DNA from 2 places in the Bacillus sp. BACIII genome. Region 1 is predicted to be linked to the other one. Evidence: a T-box and tRNA genes for the amino acid it is inferred to sense, from the RefSeq annotation. Region 1 holds a T-box; the other holds one or more tRNA genes.

The links. A T-box is a leader RNA that pairs with one kind of tRNA and senses whether it is charged. The one in region 1 lies ahead of ACXN9U_RS01935 (valine--tRNA ligase), so its partner is inferred to be a tRNA-Val.
Region 2: it encodes a tRNA-Val, which carries the amino acid that the T-box ahead of ACXN9U_RS01935 (valine--tRNA ligase) is inferred to sense. The anticodon was not compared.

Annotation. Positions count from the first base shown of each region.
Region 1 covers NZ_CM174437.1:359,252-367,331, reverse strand. The annotation lists gene ACXN9U_RS01940 (bifunctional folylpolyglutamate synthase/dihydrofolate synthase) at 1-1,201, opposite strand, end outside; gene ACXN9U_RS01935 (valine--tRNA ligase) at 1,260-3,902, opposite strand; T-box leader at 3,961-4,182, opposite strand; gene ACXN9U_RS01930 (hypothetical protein) at 4,354-4,545, shown strand; gene ysxE (spore coat protein YsxE) at 4,560-5,582, opposite strand; gene ACXN9U_RS01920 (LysM peptidoglycan-binding domain-containing protein) at 5,616-7,205, opposite strand; gene hemL (glutamate-1-semialdehyde 2,1-aminomutase) at 7,338-8,080, opposite strand, start outside.
Region 2 covers NZ_CM174437.1:2,779,409-2,787,488, reverse strand. The annotation lists gene ACXN9U_RS13510 (PTS transporter subunit EIIC) at 1-155, opposite strand, end outside; gene murQ (N-acetylmuramic acid 6-phosphate etherase) at 294-1,223, opposite strand; gene ACXN9U_RS13500 (GNAT family N-acetyltransferase) at 1,303-1,779, opposite strand; gene ACXN9U_RS13495 (2-thiouracil desulfurase family protein) at 1,797-2,249, opposite strand; tRNA gene ACXN9U_RS13490 (tRNA-Glu) at 2,430-2,501, shown strand; tRNA gene ACXN9U_RS13485 (tRNA-Val) at 2,505-2,580, shown strand; tRNA gene ACXN9U_RS13480 (tRNA-Thr) at 2,586-2,658, shown strand; tRNA gene ACXN9U_RS13475 (tRNA-Tyr) at 2,677-2,761, shown strand; tRNA gene ACXN9U_RS13470 (tRNA-Gln) at 2,766-2,837, shown strand; gene sigW (RNA polymerase sigma factor SigW) at 3,068-3,631, shown strand; gene rsiW (anti-sigma-W factor RsiW) at 3,645-4,262, shown strand; gene cdaA (diadenylate cyclase CdaA) at 4,437-5,258, shown strand; gene cdaR (CdaA regulatory protein CdaR) at 5,251-6,690, shown strand; gene glmM (phosphoglucosamine mutase) at 6,708-8,054, shown strand.

The sequences.
Region 1 (8,080 bases):
CTTTCACACTGTCCGGATTCTCATCAAAGCTCTTATCCGCAAGACTGCTTGCATTGTAAAGGTCTTCGGCGCTTGCGGCACGCGGAAAGTCAAATGACGCAAAATGAATGGAATCCGCTTCGGTTTCAAGCTTTTTAATCATTTCCTGATACGGTTTGTCTTTTAAAGCGCTGAATACGACATGGACGTTTTTATCGGCAAATCGCTGCCTGATCGTTTCTGTCAGCGTATTAACGCCTTCTTCATTATGGGCGCCGTCCGCAAACACTAAAGGGCGGCTTTGAAGCCGTTCAAACCGGCCCGGCCATGAAGCTTTTTTCAGACCGTTTCGCAATGCTTCTTCAGAAATGGCTGTGATTTTCAGGCGATTCAGCCATTCAGCAGCCAATATCGCCAAGGCCGCATTCTGCCTTTGATGAATGCCGATCAGCGACGTTTGAACGTCCTCATAACATTTCGTTTCCGTTTCCAGCGAGAAGCTTTCGCCGGACGGAAGCGCCGCACCATTAAACAGTCTGCATGTTTTATATAGCGACTGGCACGGAGCCTGCTTTTCTTCGGCCTCCGCTTCAATAACGCCGAGTGCTTCCGGCTGATTGACACCTGTAATGACCGGAATGGCTTTTTTAATAATACCGGCTTTCTGCCCGGCGATCTCCTCGATGGTATTGCCTAAAATCGCCATATGGTCATGTCCGATGCTTGTAATGACCGACAAAAGCGGTTTCACAATATTGGTTGAATCGAATGTGCCGCCGAGCCCCGCTTCAAAAATGACAAAATCGATATCATCCCGCTTCGCAAAATATAAAAATGAACACGCTGTAATGATTTCAAATTCTGTCACCGTTCCGGCATCGGTTTTATCAATCTCATCGACTATCGGTTTGATTTCATTAACGAGCGCTCTCCATTCCTCATCAGAAATCGGCGTGCCGTTTACGCTGATACGCTCATTGAACGTAATGATGTAGGGAGATGTGAATGTGCCGACCGTATAACCGGCTTCTTGAAGCACGGAACGGATAAAAGAGACGGTGGAGCCTTTGCCGTTTGTGCCCGCCACATGAATGGCGCGAATATTCTTTTCCGGATGTTCTAATTTTTCCATCAGCCTTTCCATACGGAGAAGGCCAGGCTTAACGCCGAACTTGAGTCTGCCGTGAATCCAGCTGATCGCTTCTTTGTACGTATTAAACAATGAAATCCCCTCTTTTATACAACAAGGCGGTTTCTTAGGAAACCGCCCCGCTGTTTTATCAGCCTTTCAGCTCTGCGATCCGCTGCCGGACAGCTTCGCGTTTTGCCGTGTAGTCTTTCTCTTTTGCGCGTTCTTCTTCAATGACTTGCTCAGGAGCTTTTTTGATGAATCCTTCGTTGCCGAGTTTTTTCTGAACGCGTTCGACTTCTTTTGTCAGCTTGTCGAATTCTTTTTGCAGACGGGCGATTTCCTCATCGATGTTAATCAGCCCTTCAAGCGGCAGAATCACTTCCGCTCCGGTGACGACCGCTGTCATCGCTTTGTCTGCCGCGGTGATATCCGTCCCGATTTTCAGCGTGCTCGGATTCGTGAAACGCTCAACGTAAGAACGGTTCTTCTCAAGGCGTCCGGCAATTTCTTCCGTAGATGTTTTAATGTAAAGTTCAACCTGTTTGCTCATCGGTGTGTTAACTTCGCTTCGGATATTGCGGACAGAACGGATTAATTCAACAAGCAGTTTCATATCCGCCGCTGCCTCTTTGTCCGTATGTTCTGCTACCGGAACAGGCCAAGAACTGATCGTGATTGACTCGCCTTCATGAGGAAGGTGCTGCCAGATCTCCTCTGTTAAGAACGGCATAAACGGGTGCAGAAGACGCATCGTCTGGTCAAGCACGTAAGCAAGAACAGAGCGGGTTGTTTTCTTCGCCGCTTCATCTTCCCCGTACAGCGGAAGCTTCGCCATTTCGATATACCAGTCGCACACATCATCCCAGATAAAGTTGTACAGATGGCGTCCGACTTCACCGAATTCATAACGATCCGCAAGCTGGGTAACGTCTTCAATCGTTTCATTCAGTCTTGTAAGAATCCACTTATCAGCAACTGATTTTTCACCGGACAGATCAAGTTCGTCATACGTCATGCCGTCCATGTTCATTAAAGCAAAACGGGAAGCGTTCCAAATTTTATTTGCGAAATTCCATGTGGATTCCACTTTTTCATAGCTGAAACGGAGATCCTGTCCAGGTGAGCTTCCGGTTGCCAGGAAATAGCGCAGTGAATCTGCTCCGTACTTGTCGATGACATCCATCGGATCAACGCCGTTCCCAAGGGATTTACTCATTTTTCTGCCCTGCTCGTCACGGATTAAGCCGTGGATCAGCACGTCTTTGAACGGGCGCTCGCCGGTAAACTCAAGACCTTGGAAAATCATCCGGGATACCCAGAAGAAGATGATGTCATACCCTGTCACAAGCACATCGGTTGAGTAATAACGCTTAAAGTCTTCAGCATTTTCATCAGGCCAGCCCATTGTAGAAAACGGCCACAGCGCGGAGCTGAACCATGTATCAAGCACGTCTGAATCCTGTTCCCAATTTTCGCTGTCCTCAGGCGCTTCAAGGCCGACATACACTTCTTTTGTTTCTTTATGATACCAAGCCGGAATGCGGTGGCCCCACCAAAGCTGACGGGAAATACACCAATCACGGATGTTTTCCATCCAGTGCAGGTACGTTTTCTCGAAACGGTCAGGAACGAAGTGAACTTTCTCTTCTTTCGACTGAAGGTCCACCGCCGCATCGGCCAGCGGCTGCATTTTGACAAACCATTGTGTGGACAGGTACGGCTCAACAACGGCGCCGCTTCTCTCACTGTGTCCGACTGAATGCATATGGTCTTCGATTTTAAAGAGAACGCCTGTCTCCTGAAGGTCTTTGACGAGTTTTTTGCGGCATTCAAACCGGTCCATGCCGTTATATTGCAGCGCTTTTTCATTCATTGTACCGTCTTCGTTCATGACGAGAATCCGTTCTAAATTGTGGCGGTTTCCGAGTTCAAAGTCATTCGGGTCATGGGCAGGCGTGATTTTAACGGCTCCTGATCCGAATTCCATGTCAACGTAATCATCGCCGACGATCGGAATTTCGCGGTTTGTAATCGGCAGAATCACCGTTTTGCCGATTAAGTGCTTGTAGCGCTCATCTTCAGGATGAACCGCGACAGCCGTGTCGCCAAGCATCGTTTCCGGACGGGTGGTCGCGATTTCAATTGAGCCTGAACCGTCTGCTAACGGATAGCGCAAATGATAAAACGCGCCCTGTACGTCTTTGTAAATCACTTCAATATCGGACAAAGCCGTTTTTGTGGCAGGGTCCCAGTTGATGATATATTCGCCTCTGTAAATCAAACCTTTTTCGTACAATTTGACGAATACTTCACGCACGGCTTTGTTCAGCCCTTCATCAAGAGTGAAACGTTCGCGCGAATAATCGAGCCCGAGCCCCATTTTGGCCCATTGGCTGCGGATGAAATCAGCGTACTCTTCCTTCCACTTCCACGTTTCTTCAAGAAACTTTTCGCGGCCAAGGTCATAACGGCTTGTACCCTGTTCGCGGAGTTTCGCTTCGACTTTTGCCTGAGTGGCAATCCCGGCGTGATCCATACCCGGAAGCCAGAGCACGTCATAGCCCTGCATGCGTTTCATACGCGTAACGATATCTTGCAGCGTCGTATCCCACGCATGACCGAGGTGCAGCCTGCCCGTCACGTTCGGCGGCGGAATGACGACAGAATACGGCTGTTTCGTTTGATCGCCGCCCGCTTCAAAATATTTTCCTTTCAGCCAAAAATCATAGCGGCCTTTTTCAATCGCAGACGGATCATATTTTGTCGGCATTGTTTGTTCGTTTGTATCCATGATAACCCTCCAGCATGTTTAGAAATGGCTGAGCAACTAAAAAAGAGCCTTCATCCTGATAAAGGACGAAAAGCTCTTTCGCGGTACCACCTTTTTTCATGAACAGATTTGTTCATGCACTTAAACGGATAACGGGTGCGGCCCGAATTTCTCTACTGTATGTTCAAGAAATTATGCTCCCGGGCGACCTTCCAATGAGACGGCATAAGAAGCCTTTCAGCACAATAGCTTCTCTCTCTTCATGCGTCTTTCTTGTACTCTTCCCGTTCAAAGCAGGTGTATTTATATCAGCTCATGATCTTATTTATTATGTTCTTTATTATAGTAAAAGTGTTTTTGTTTCGTCAATCATCTTTTCCAAAAACCGCTGCCGTCATACATAAATGGGCATGCACCCCGCCCTTTCCCTCACATACGATACAAAGAAAGGCGAATGTAAGGAGGAATTGCCGTGAGAAAAAAATTCAATTCTTATTCGCTCCCCCCGTGGGCCAGACAGGTCCGCCTTGTATCAGCGCAAGTCATTATACCGATTACGATCTTTCAGGGGATCAGGACGATTTTCTTTCCGACGACTTTTGACGTCCTGCTGCTTGCCATCCTGCTGTTTTTAGCGTGCGCCCTGCATTTGGAATGGATATAAAAAAACGAGTCCCGCTATGAAGAGGACTCGTTTTCCGCCTTTCTTTTTTTCTCCTGCTCAATCTGATACACCTTCATGAGAAAAGGTTCAACATTTTTCATCTGCCAAAACGCTCTTAATAACTGCGTGCACTCTTCTTTCTCAGAACCCCTTTGGGCGGTTTGATACCGTTTCAGCACTTTGTACATGCCGCTCGGATAAGCCATATAGCTGAGAAACAGGCTGATTTCCGCTTCACGGAGGGGGAATGATTTGTGATACGTATAAAACCATTCAAGGCACTCCGGACACGCTTTCGGATAGCTTCTGAACATTCTGGAGTAAAAGCCGAGCAGATCATTTTGCGGAGGTCCGAGCCCGGCTTTCTCGAAATTTGTAAAAAAGCCCGTTCCCACATCATTATATAGAAAATGGCGGCTCGATAAGCTGCCGTGATTGATCACCGCTCTCGTTTTGTCATGATCCTTTGCCGCGTCAAACCATTCTTCCAGACGTTCAAGAGCAAAATTAACGGCTGAAACCGTTTCTGTAAGATACGTAACAGCCTGCAATTCAAAAGGAGAAAGGTACCACTCTTTTTCCGCCCGGTCGGCAAATTGTTCATAGACGAGCTTATCATTTTCCCAATCTCTTTTCGTCAGTTCATAAAAGCTGCTGATATCTTCAGTCCGGATTTGGATGTCCCGCACGGTCGCGGAATGGAGCTTCGCCACCTCTTTAAAAAGGTAAACATGTTTTTGATCCCGTTCTTCTTCCTGATCGTACTGAAGCCAGGGCATTAAATAATAAGACGCCTCCGTCCGGCTTCCCGCAAAAAAATCGCCTGCATGCGTGCGGTAGATCGGCACAAATGAACGGTAGCCTTTCTCCTCAATCTCAATCATATAGTCCGTAAATTCACTGCTGCGGGCCGGCTTGAGCTGTTTCAAAGCAAAAATGCCGTGGTTTGAGTAGACTTTCCATACATGCGGGCTGACAGGCTCAATATACTCGGCCTCCAGCCCGTATTCCTGAAGCACTGATTGGACTGCTTCCATTCCATTCACCACATTTTTACGGCCTCTTTGTGCTTACGCATGGCTGTTATTATATTCAGGTATATACAGAAGCTGACCTTCTTCCAGTTCGTCATCAAACGATAAAGCATTCGTTCTGATGAGCTGCTGGGATGTGATGTCATATCGTTCACACACCCGGTCGATTGTATCTTCCTGCTGCACGATGCAGATTTTCATTCTAGAAAACTTTTCTTCTTCTCTTGTAAATAATTTCGTCAAATAATGAGAGTTGTCATTTTCCTTCTGCTCCGTTTTCGATGCCGCTTCTTGATTCTCTCTTTCTGATTTAAGCGGCTCAGACGGCTCAGGTGCCGCTGGTTCCTCAGGAGGCAGTTTGGAAAACTGAAAGGACAAATCAAGAGGCTCCCCGGTTTCCTCCTCCGGCTGCGCCATCTTCCTCACCTCAACTTCAAATCCTTCATCAGCCTGAGCTTCTTCCTCAAGAAACTTAGGTGCGCTGTAAAATGCCTCTTCCCGCGGTTCCGGAACGAACTCGCGATAAGGGGGCGCCTGCTCTTCTTCAAAAACCGCAGGCTCATCTTCGGCTTCTTCCGCCTCCTCTTGATCACTCTGACGGAGAAGCGGTTCGGCCTCAGGCTGCTCTTCTTTTTGAAGGACGGGCTGTTCCTCAATCTCTGCTTTATCGGCATGCGGGGTCAGAGTAAAAGCAGGGGAAACCGGTTCAACATCATCTGCTGTTTCTTCAAGCATTTCCGCTGAATCATCCTCAGATACAGGTTCATTCCTCTCAGCCGCCATGATTGCAGGCTCCTCAAGCTCCTCAGCTTCTTCCGGCTCTTCCGGCTCTTCCGGCTCTTCCGGCTCTTCTTCCTCCAGGATGGCAGCGGGAGGGGGAGGCTCAGTATATGAGACAGGTTCCGGCACCTCTTCCAGCCTCAGAACAGGGGCAGTTTCTTCAGTTTCCTCAGCCTCCTCTTCTTCTTCCTCTTCCTCCTGCCTGAATATAGGCGGAGTCTCTTCCTCATTCTCCCCGGCTTCTTGCGCCGCTTCTTCTGATACAGCCAGGGGTTCTTCAGCTTCAGGCAGAGGTTCTTCAGGCCTCTGGCGTATCACTAATTCAGGTTCGTTGTCTTCCTCAGAGCGATGGTCAGCAAGATTGATCATTTCTTCTCTGGCAAATTCAGGCGCCACATACAGAGGGATCTCCGGCTCTTTTGGCTCGGATTCCTCAAGCAGCCCTTCAATTGCCAAATCAGCCTGAATGGTTAAAATCCTTGAATCCGTTAGCTGATAATCAAAGGCATCAATAAAAACGAAAACGTCATTGAGGTGGCTCACTTTATTTTTCGGAATCGTGATGTCCACCGGGAAGCAATGAAGGAGCTCGGCCGTGCCATCCTCCCTCGCCCTCACTTCCTCTACATGTCTCAGCTCTCTTCCAAGCTCTTCGAATTGACTGCTGTGATCTATGTTGTACTCGCCAGTAAGTTCTAATGATCCTTTAATTGAGACATAATCATTTACTTCCTGCACCCTGATATCAGGGTCTAATGAAATCGAAAGTAATTCAGAAACTTCCTGTCCTTTTTGGAAACAGATTGATTCTTCAACAGAAAATTGCAACCGGTGATTATGCGGCAAGTTCATATCCTCCTTTCATCTAATCCTTACAATTAGATGTCACTAAAGGTGTATGCCGCAATATGGATAAATATGATAAAGGAGGCATTGAAAAAAGCCGATACAAGACTTGCTTGCATCGGCTTTTCGGTATCAGCGGCTGATCGCCTGGAACACTTTCTCAGCGGCTTGAATGGTTTTTTCGATATCCTCCATTGTATGCGCAGTGGAGAGAAACAATCCTTCAAATTGAGACGGCGGCAGAAATACGCCTGCGTCAGCCATCCCTTTATAATATTTGGCGAACAGCTTTAAATCAGATGATTTGGCTGTTTCATAGTTAATGACAGGCTCGTTTGTGAAAAAGAATCCGATCATTGAACCGGCACGGTTAAATGTGTGCGGAATCCCATGTGCTTCAGCGGCTTTTGAAATGCCTTCTTCAAGCATATCGCCTTTTTTCACAAATTCTTGATAAGATTCAGGTGTGAGCTGCTGTAACGTCTCAAGTCCCGCTGTCATGGCAAGCGGATTTCCTGACAAGGTTCCCGCTTGGTAGATCGGACCGCTCGGAGCGATTCTTTCCATGATTTCGGCTTTGCCGCCATACGCACCGACAGGAAGACCGCCGCCGATGACTTTGCCGAGACACGTTAAATCAGGCGTCACGCCGAAATATCCTTGCGCACAGTTATAGTCCACGCGAAAACCGGTCATGACCTCATCAAAAATGAGCAGCGCGCCATATTGTTCCGTAATGTCACGAAGCCCTTGTAAAAACCCTTCCTGCGGCGGAACGACGCCCATATTGCCGGCTACCGGCTCAACAATGACTCCGGCGATATCTTCACCGTACTCCCGGAATGCGAGTGCAACGCTTTCCAAGTCGTTGTACG
Region 2 (8,080 bases), 1.5 Mb from region 1:
AGCCGCTTCAGCGCTTCAATATCCGTTTTGTCCTGATCTAAAGGCGTAATTCTCAGGCGTGTCATACAGTGGGTAAAGCCCGAAATATTCGATGAACCGCCGCAGTTGTCCAGAATATCTTTGGCCAGCGACTGATAAAATGCCTCTTTGCTCATGAAGACCCTCCTCTTTCCGTACCATTTTTCCCGCGGAGCTGTGCCTGAAACGCGTCCTGAAAGCGCCTGCGCCGATCATGAAAACGGCGCGGGCTGGTAAAAGGCACATGATGATCAGTGACGGAGCCAAAAGAATGATCAGCGATTTGTTTCGCTTGAAACATGCTGTTCTATGGCTTTGTCAATGAAGCCTTCCGATTCTTCGAGCAGTGCTTTCGCGTGTGTTTTGTCCGAATTCGTCTTCAGCATGACGATTGCCGTTTTGACATGGCTGTCTGCGGCCTCAAGGGTCTCTTTTGCTTTATCGTACGGAACGCCCGTAATGCTTTGGATAATGCCGATTGCCCGTTCTTTCAATTTTTCGTTGCTGACATGAACGTCCACCATTAAATTTTCGTACACTTTGCCGCTTTTGATCATCACGGCCGTGGAAATCATATTCAGAATCATTTTATGTGCTGTTGCGGCTTTCATTCGTGTTGACCCTGTAATCACTTCGGGGCCGACGACGACTTCAATGCTGTGATCGGCAAAGGTACTGATCAATGAGTGCTTATTGCATGTGAGCGCGACTGTTTTGGCGCCGATTGTTTTTGCGTATTTCAGCGCACCGGCCGCATACGGTGTGCGCCCGCTTGCAGCGATGGCGATCACGGTGTCTTCAGCGGTAAGGCCGATCGTTTTGAGATCGAGAGCGCCGGTTTCCTCGCTGTCTTCTATACCTTCAGCCGCTTGCAAAAAGGCGTCTGCCCCTCCGGCCATCAGACCGATGACGGTGCCGGGACTTACGCTGTATGTAGGCGGGCATTCAACCGCATCAAGTACACCAAGCCTGCCGCTTGTGCCCGCTCCCGCATAAATCAGCCTGCCGTTTCGCCGCAAAGACTGATGGGCAAATTGAACGGCAATTTCAATGTCAGGCAGCACCTGCTGAACGGCGTCCGCCACTTTGAAGTCCTCTTGGTTAATGATGCGGAGGATTTCCATCGTGTCTGCTTGATGGATTGAAGCGGCCTGCGGGTTTCTTGTTTCTGTGGTCAATCTGTGAATGTTAAGCCGGTCTGTCATGAATGTACCCTCCCAAGTCGTTATTACTTGAAGTATATGGGCTTCTGAATATATGTTTCAAGAAAAAAATCAAACGCTTTCACAAAAAAAGATGCAGAATGTGCTGTTCGCCGATGGGGCCGATCCTGCGACGCCCTTTATCAATAAAACCGGAAGACTGGTACAGGTTCTTTGCGCGATGATTGCGATGGTTCACTGCAAGCACGATTTCGTCACACCAAGGAAAATAATTTGCGGCAAAAGCGGGGAGCTGCAGCATCGCTTGTTTGGCATAACCTTTTCCTTGCTGCCGCGCATCTATGGACAGTGCGCTCAGTAAAATGGCAGACACGCTGTTCGAATATGGAGCTATGGTTTCCTTTGAGGTATGTAAAATGAAAAAACCGACGGGGGTGTCTTCTTTTAAAACGACTGTAGGATAGCGCTCCCGGATGACAAGAGCCTGCGGCAGTACATCCTTCGGGAGAGCTGTGAACATTTTATCTTCTTCACTGAGTACAAACCCGTTCAGGCCGTCTGCATGCTCCGGTTTATAAAAGGATAGGGCTGCAACCATGATATCTACTCTCCTTTTTATAGTTGATCCAGTTCATTTTCTGATAACACGCGGCAGCCTGCCCGTTTTAATAGAGCGGAAGTGATGCCGTCCCCGATTATCTTTTTCCCGGAGAAAGTGCCGTCATAGATGAAGCTGCTGCCGCAGGACGGACTGTTTTCTTTAAGGATGACCGTTGCGGCGCCTATTTCTTTTGCGTATGCTAACGTTTTTTCCGCTCCGTCTATATATAAAGATGTAACGTCTTCACCTGATGCCGTTACAATTCTTGCTGTTCCGTTCAGCACGTCTTCGCCCGTGCCGCCGATGATTTCCGCCGGTTCGCGGGGAGTGGTGAAGCCGCCCAAAAGTTCGGGGCAGACCATAACAGCTTTCTTTTCCTCTACGAGTCTGCGGATTTTTTCCGACGCGGCGTGGGAGCCGTTATACCTGCATTCGATACCGCCGAGACAAGAGCTGACTAAGATCATCTGTGTCCATTCCCTTCAATATTTTGATACTTTCATCTTAAATGAAATAAGAGAGAAGGGACGAGTTTTTCAGTTAAAAAACGGGTAAAAAAGTTTGAAAATAAAAAAAATAAATTTTCTCTTTACAAAAGGGGTATAACCTGTATATAATAACTTTTGTCAGCTCGACGCGGACACAACGGCCCGTTGGTCAAGCGGTTAAGACACCGCCCTTTCACGGCGGTAACACGGGTTCGAATCCCGTACGGGTCATATGGAGGATTAGCTCAGCTGGGAGAGCATCTGCCTTACAAGCAGAGGGTCGGCGGTTCGAGCCCGTCATCCTCCACCATATTTGCCGGCCTAGCTCAATTGGTAGAGCAACTGACTTGTAATCAGTAGGTTGGGGGTTCAAGTCCTCTGGCCGGCACTGTTTTCCAAAAAATACGGAGGGGTAGCGAAGTGGCTAAACGCGGCGGACTGTAAATCCGCTCCCTCAGGGTTCGGCAGTTCGAATCTGCCCCCCTCCACCATTTTTGGGCTATAGCCAAGCGGTAAGGCAACGGACTTTGACTCCGTCATGCGTTGGTTCGAATCCAGCTAGCCCAGTCTCAGACACCTTTTGTATAAGGGTGTCTTTTTTTTATCGGTATTTTTTCTCGAATTCTGATTGTTCATCAGATATACTATTTTTAAGCTGCTGTTAAGGCAGTATATTCTGTATTTTCCATCTACACCCTGCCTGAAATTTGGTAAAATAAATGTAATAAAAAAATGAAACCTTTTAAAACAATCAACGTATAGATACAGACCGGTGAAGGGCAGAGGTAAGATAAAACATGGAAAACCTGATTAAAAAAAGAATCAAGCAAGTCAAAAAAGGCGATCAAAATGCGTTTGCGGAAATCGTTGACCTTTATAAAGATAAGATTTACCAGCTTTGCTACCGCATGCTCGGCAATGTCCACGAAGCGGAAGATATTGCGCAGGAAGCTTTCATCAGAGCGTATGTCAATATCGACAGTTTCGACATCAACAGAAAGTTTTCAACGTGGCTTTACAGAATTGCGACCAACCTGACTATTGACCGTATCCGCAAGAAAAAGCCTGATTATTATCTGGACGCAGAAGTGGCGGGTGCAGAGGGGCTGACGATGTATTCGCAGATCGCTGCGGACGGGGTTCTCCCTGAAGACGCCGTATTGTCATTGGAGCTGTCGGACACAATTCAGAAAAAGATTTTAAAGCTGCCTGACAAGTACAGAACGGTTATTGTATTAAAGTATATTGATGAACTCTCTTTAATTGAAATCGGGGAGATTCTGAATATCCCTGTCGGCACCGTCAAGACAAGGATACACAGAGGCAGAGAGGCTCTTAGAAAACAATTAAGGGATCTTTAAGTGGGGTGATGAAATGAGCTGTCCTGAACAGATCGTGCAGCTTATGCATAAGCATCTTGATGGAGATATCCTTCCTGAAGATGAAGACGTATTAAAACAACATTTGCGGTCATGCGGGAATTGCAAACGGCATTTTCATGAAATGGAGAAATCCGTAGCGCTCGTCCGGAGCACATCGCATGTCACAGCCCCTGCTGATTTTACTGTCAAAGTTATGGCGAATCTTCCAAAAGAGAAAAAACGCGCTTCTGTAAAACGATGGATCAAAACTCATCCGATAATTGCAGCCGCGGCGGTTTTTGTGATTTTAATGGGCGGCGGTTTTTTCAACAGCTGGCATAACGACCACAATTTCAGTGTGTCAAAGCAGCCGAACCTTGTCGTGCAGAATCACACGGTCACCGTCCCTGAAGGCGAGACCGTAAAGGGCGATGTCACAGTAAAAAACGGCAAGCTGGTCATTAAAGGGAAAGTCGACGGCAACGTGACCGTGGTTAACGGAGAAAAATACATGGCCTCAGCCGGACAAGTCACCGGGCAGATTGAAGAAATTAACGAATTGTTTGACTGGGTCTGGTACGAACTGAAAACAGCGGGTCAGGGCGTCGTGAGTGCTTTAGACTCCGATTAAAGATGAGTAAAGCGTATAATCGCTTTACTCTTTTTTTACGCAGCACCGCGCTGGCTGATTTCACTTGATAAATCAAAATGTGGTATAATGAGCACGCTATATGATGTACATATTGCTCATGCAGCACAATTCATAACAAAAAACGAAATGACTGAATTCTTGGAGGACGAGGAAATGGCTTTTGAGGACATCCCATTTTTGCAATACCTCGGCAATGCCGTTGATATTCTCCTTGTTTGGTATGTGATATATAAATTAATCATGGTCATACGCGGAACGAAGGCGGTTCAGCTTTTAAAAGGGATCGTCGTCATCGTGTTGGTCCGGATGGCCAGTTCATATTTGGGACTCAGTACGCTTCAGTGGCTGATGGACCAAGCGATAACATGGGGATTTTTAGCGATCATTATTATATTCCAGCCTGAGCTGAGACGGGCGCTTGAACAGCTCGGACGGGGCCGGTTCTTTTCAAGGAGCGGCACCCCCGTGGAGGAAGCGCAGCATAAGACAATTGAAGCGATTACAAAATCAATCAGCTACATGGCGAAACGCCGCATCGGCGCCCTCATCGCCATTGAGCGCGACACGGGAATGGGCGATTATATTGAGACGGGCATCCCGCTTAATGCGCAGGTCAGCTCGGAGCTTTTGATTAATATCTTCATTCCGAATACGCCGCTGCACGATGGAGCGGTCATTATGAAAAATAACGAGATCGCGGCGGCTGCCTGTTATCTGCCGCTTTCTGAAAGCCCGTTTATTTCAAAGGAGCTGGGGACGCGGCACAGAGCGGCTGTCGGCATCAGTGAAGTGACGGACAGCTTAACCATTATCGTATCTGAAGAGACGGGCGCCATCAGCGTGGCCAAAAACGGAGACCTTCACAGAGAATTGACGGAAGAAGCACTGAAAGAAATGCTTGAAGCTGAGTTTAAGAAAAACGCCAGAGATACTTCTTCTAACCGCTGGTACTGGAGGGGCAAGAAAAATGGATAAATTCTTAAACAACCGCTGGGCTGTAAAGATCATTGCATTGCTCTTTGCGCTCCTGCTTTATGTTGCGGTTAACAACAACCAGGCGCCGACTCCGAAAAAGCCGGGGGAATCCTTTTTTCCGACATCAACGACTGACGAGGCTACGCTTACTGATATTCCTGTAAAAGCATATTATGATGAAGCGAATTACGTGGTCACCGGCGTGCCTCAGACCGTAAATGTCACGATTAAAGGATCGACAAGCGCGGTGAAAAAGGCGAGACAGACGAAGAATTTTGAGATATACGCCGATATGAACAAGCTGAAGACCGGGACTCATAAGGTCGAATTGAAGGCGAAAAATGTATCGGACGGACTGACGATATCCATTAACCCGTCAGTCACGACGGTTACGATTCAGGAAAAAACGGCTGAGAGTTTTCCGGTTGAAGTTGAATACTACAATAAAAGCAAAATGAAAAAGGGGTATACGCCCCAGCAGCCGATCATCAGCCCGAAAAACGTACAGATTACGGGTTCGAAAAATGTGATTGACAACATTTCGCTTGTCAAAGCATCCGTGAACCTTGAAAATGCAAATGAAACCATTGATAAGGAAGTGAAGGTGACCGTCTATGACAAAGACGGCAACGCACTTCCTGTTGATGTTGAACCGTCAGTCATCAAAGTGACGGTTCCCGTGGCCAGTCCGAGCAAAAAGCTCCCTTTCAAAATCGAAAGGAAGGGAAGTCTTCCTGACGGGGTGAGCATTGCAAGCATTGACTCGAATCCGAGTGAGGTGACGGTTTACGGCCCGCAGGACGTACTGGATTCACTTGAGTTTATCGACGGCGTATCTCTTGATTTAGGCAAAATTGATAAAGATACGGATATAGATGCCGACATCCCGCTTCCTAAGGGTGTGACAAAGGTGTCACCGGGGAAAATTACGCTTCATGTTAAGGTGGACAGTGAAGACAAAAAGGATTTTGACAATGTCGCAATCAAGACGGTCGGATTGGGAGGCTCGCAGCAGATTGAGTTTCTCGACCCAGAATCGCGGGCGATAAATATTACGGCCAAAGGCTCCCCGGCCAACATTAAGGCGCTGAAAAAGTCGGACATTGAACTGTACGCCAATGTCTCAGACTTAGAGGACGGAGAGCATTCTGTAAAGCTTGCAGTAAACGGACCGCAAAACATCACATGGTCCCTGTCCAAAGACACGGCTAAAATCAAGCTGACTTCTAAGAAAAACACAAGTTCAAATAAAAATAACGGCGGCTCCGCCGATTCCGGCAATAATGACGGCACAAGCGGAGACGCAGACAAAGACAAGAACAAGAACCGGGAAGACGACACTGACAGCGATCAGAATAAAAGTCAAAACCAGGATCAAAATCAAGACCAGGATGAAGGCGGATCAAGCGCTGATTCATCTTCAACAGAATGAAAAAGGAGCGATACAAAATGGGCAAGTATTTTGGAACAGATGGTGTAAGAGGTGTTGCCAACAGCGAGCTTACGCCAGAGCTGGCCTTTAAAGTGGGGCGTTTTGGCGGTTATGTCCTGACCAAAGATAAACAGCGCCCGAAAGTGCTGATCGGCCGTGATACACGCATCTCCGGACATATGCTGGAGGGAGCCCTTGTCGCCGGACTTTTATCGATCGGAGCTGAAGTGATGCGCCTCGGCGTCATTTCTACACCGGGGGTATCCTATTTAACGAAAGCCATGGATGCTGAGGCGGGCGTCATGATTTCCGCTTCTCACAATCCCGTACAGGATAACGGAATTAAATTTTTCGGAGGAGACGGCTTTAAGCTTTCCGATGAGCAGGAGGCCGAGATTGAACGTCTCATGGATGAACCGGAAGATAAGCTGCCGAGACCGACAGGCGCGGACCTCGGGCTTGTGAACGATTATTTCGAAGGTGTTCAAAAATATCTGCAATTTTTAAAGCAGACGGCGGACGAAGATTTCACGGGCATTCATGTAGCGCTTGACTGCGCCCATGGTGCGACATCTTCCATTGCGACTCACCTTTTTGCCGATCTTGATGCTGACGTGTCTACAATGGGAACGTCTCCGAACGGATTAAATATTAATGACGGCGTCGGTTCTACACATCCGGAAGCGCTGAGTGCTTTCGTCAAAGAAAAAAACGCCGACATCGGCCTTGCATTTGACGGCGACGGTGACCGCCTCATTGCCGTTGATGAAAAAGGAAACATTGTCGATGGCGATCAGATCATGTACATATGCGCGAAGTATTTGAAATCAGAGGGCCGTCTCAAAGATGATACCGTCGTATCAACCGTGATGAGCAATCTCGGTTTCTACAAAGCGCTTGAAAAAGAAGAAATCAAAAGCGTTCAAACGGCAGTCGGAGACCGCTATGTCGTAGAAGCGATGAAAAAAGACGGCTATAATGTCGGCGGAGAGCAGTCAGGGCACCTTATTTTCCTTGATTACAACACTACCGGTGACGGGCTCTTGTCCGCGATCATGCTTGTGAATACGCTGAAGGCGTCCGGCAAAACCCTTTCAGAGCTTGCGGCTGAAATGAAAAAATTCCCGCAGCTTTTAGTAAATGTGAAAGTGACGGATAAATATAAGGTGGAAGAAAACGCTAAGGTGAAGGCGGTTATTTCTGAAGTGGAAAAAGAAATGAACGGAGACGGCCGGATATTAGTGCGTCCGTCAGGCACCGAGCCGCTCGTCCGCGTGATGGCGGAAGCGAGAACAAAAGAGCTTTGTGACGAATATGTCACAAAAATCGTGGATGTCGTGCGGACAGAAATGGGAGCGGAGTAACGAAGTTTATAAACAGAGAGCGAACA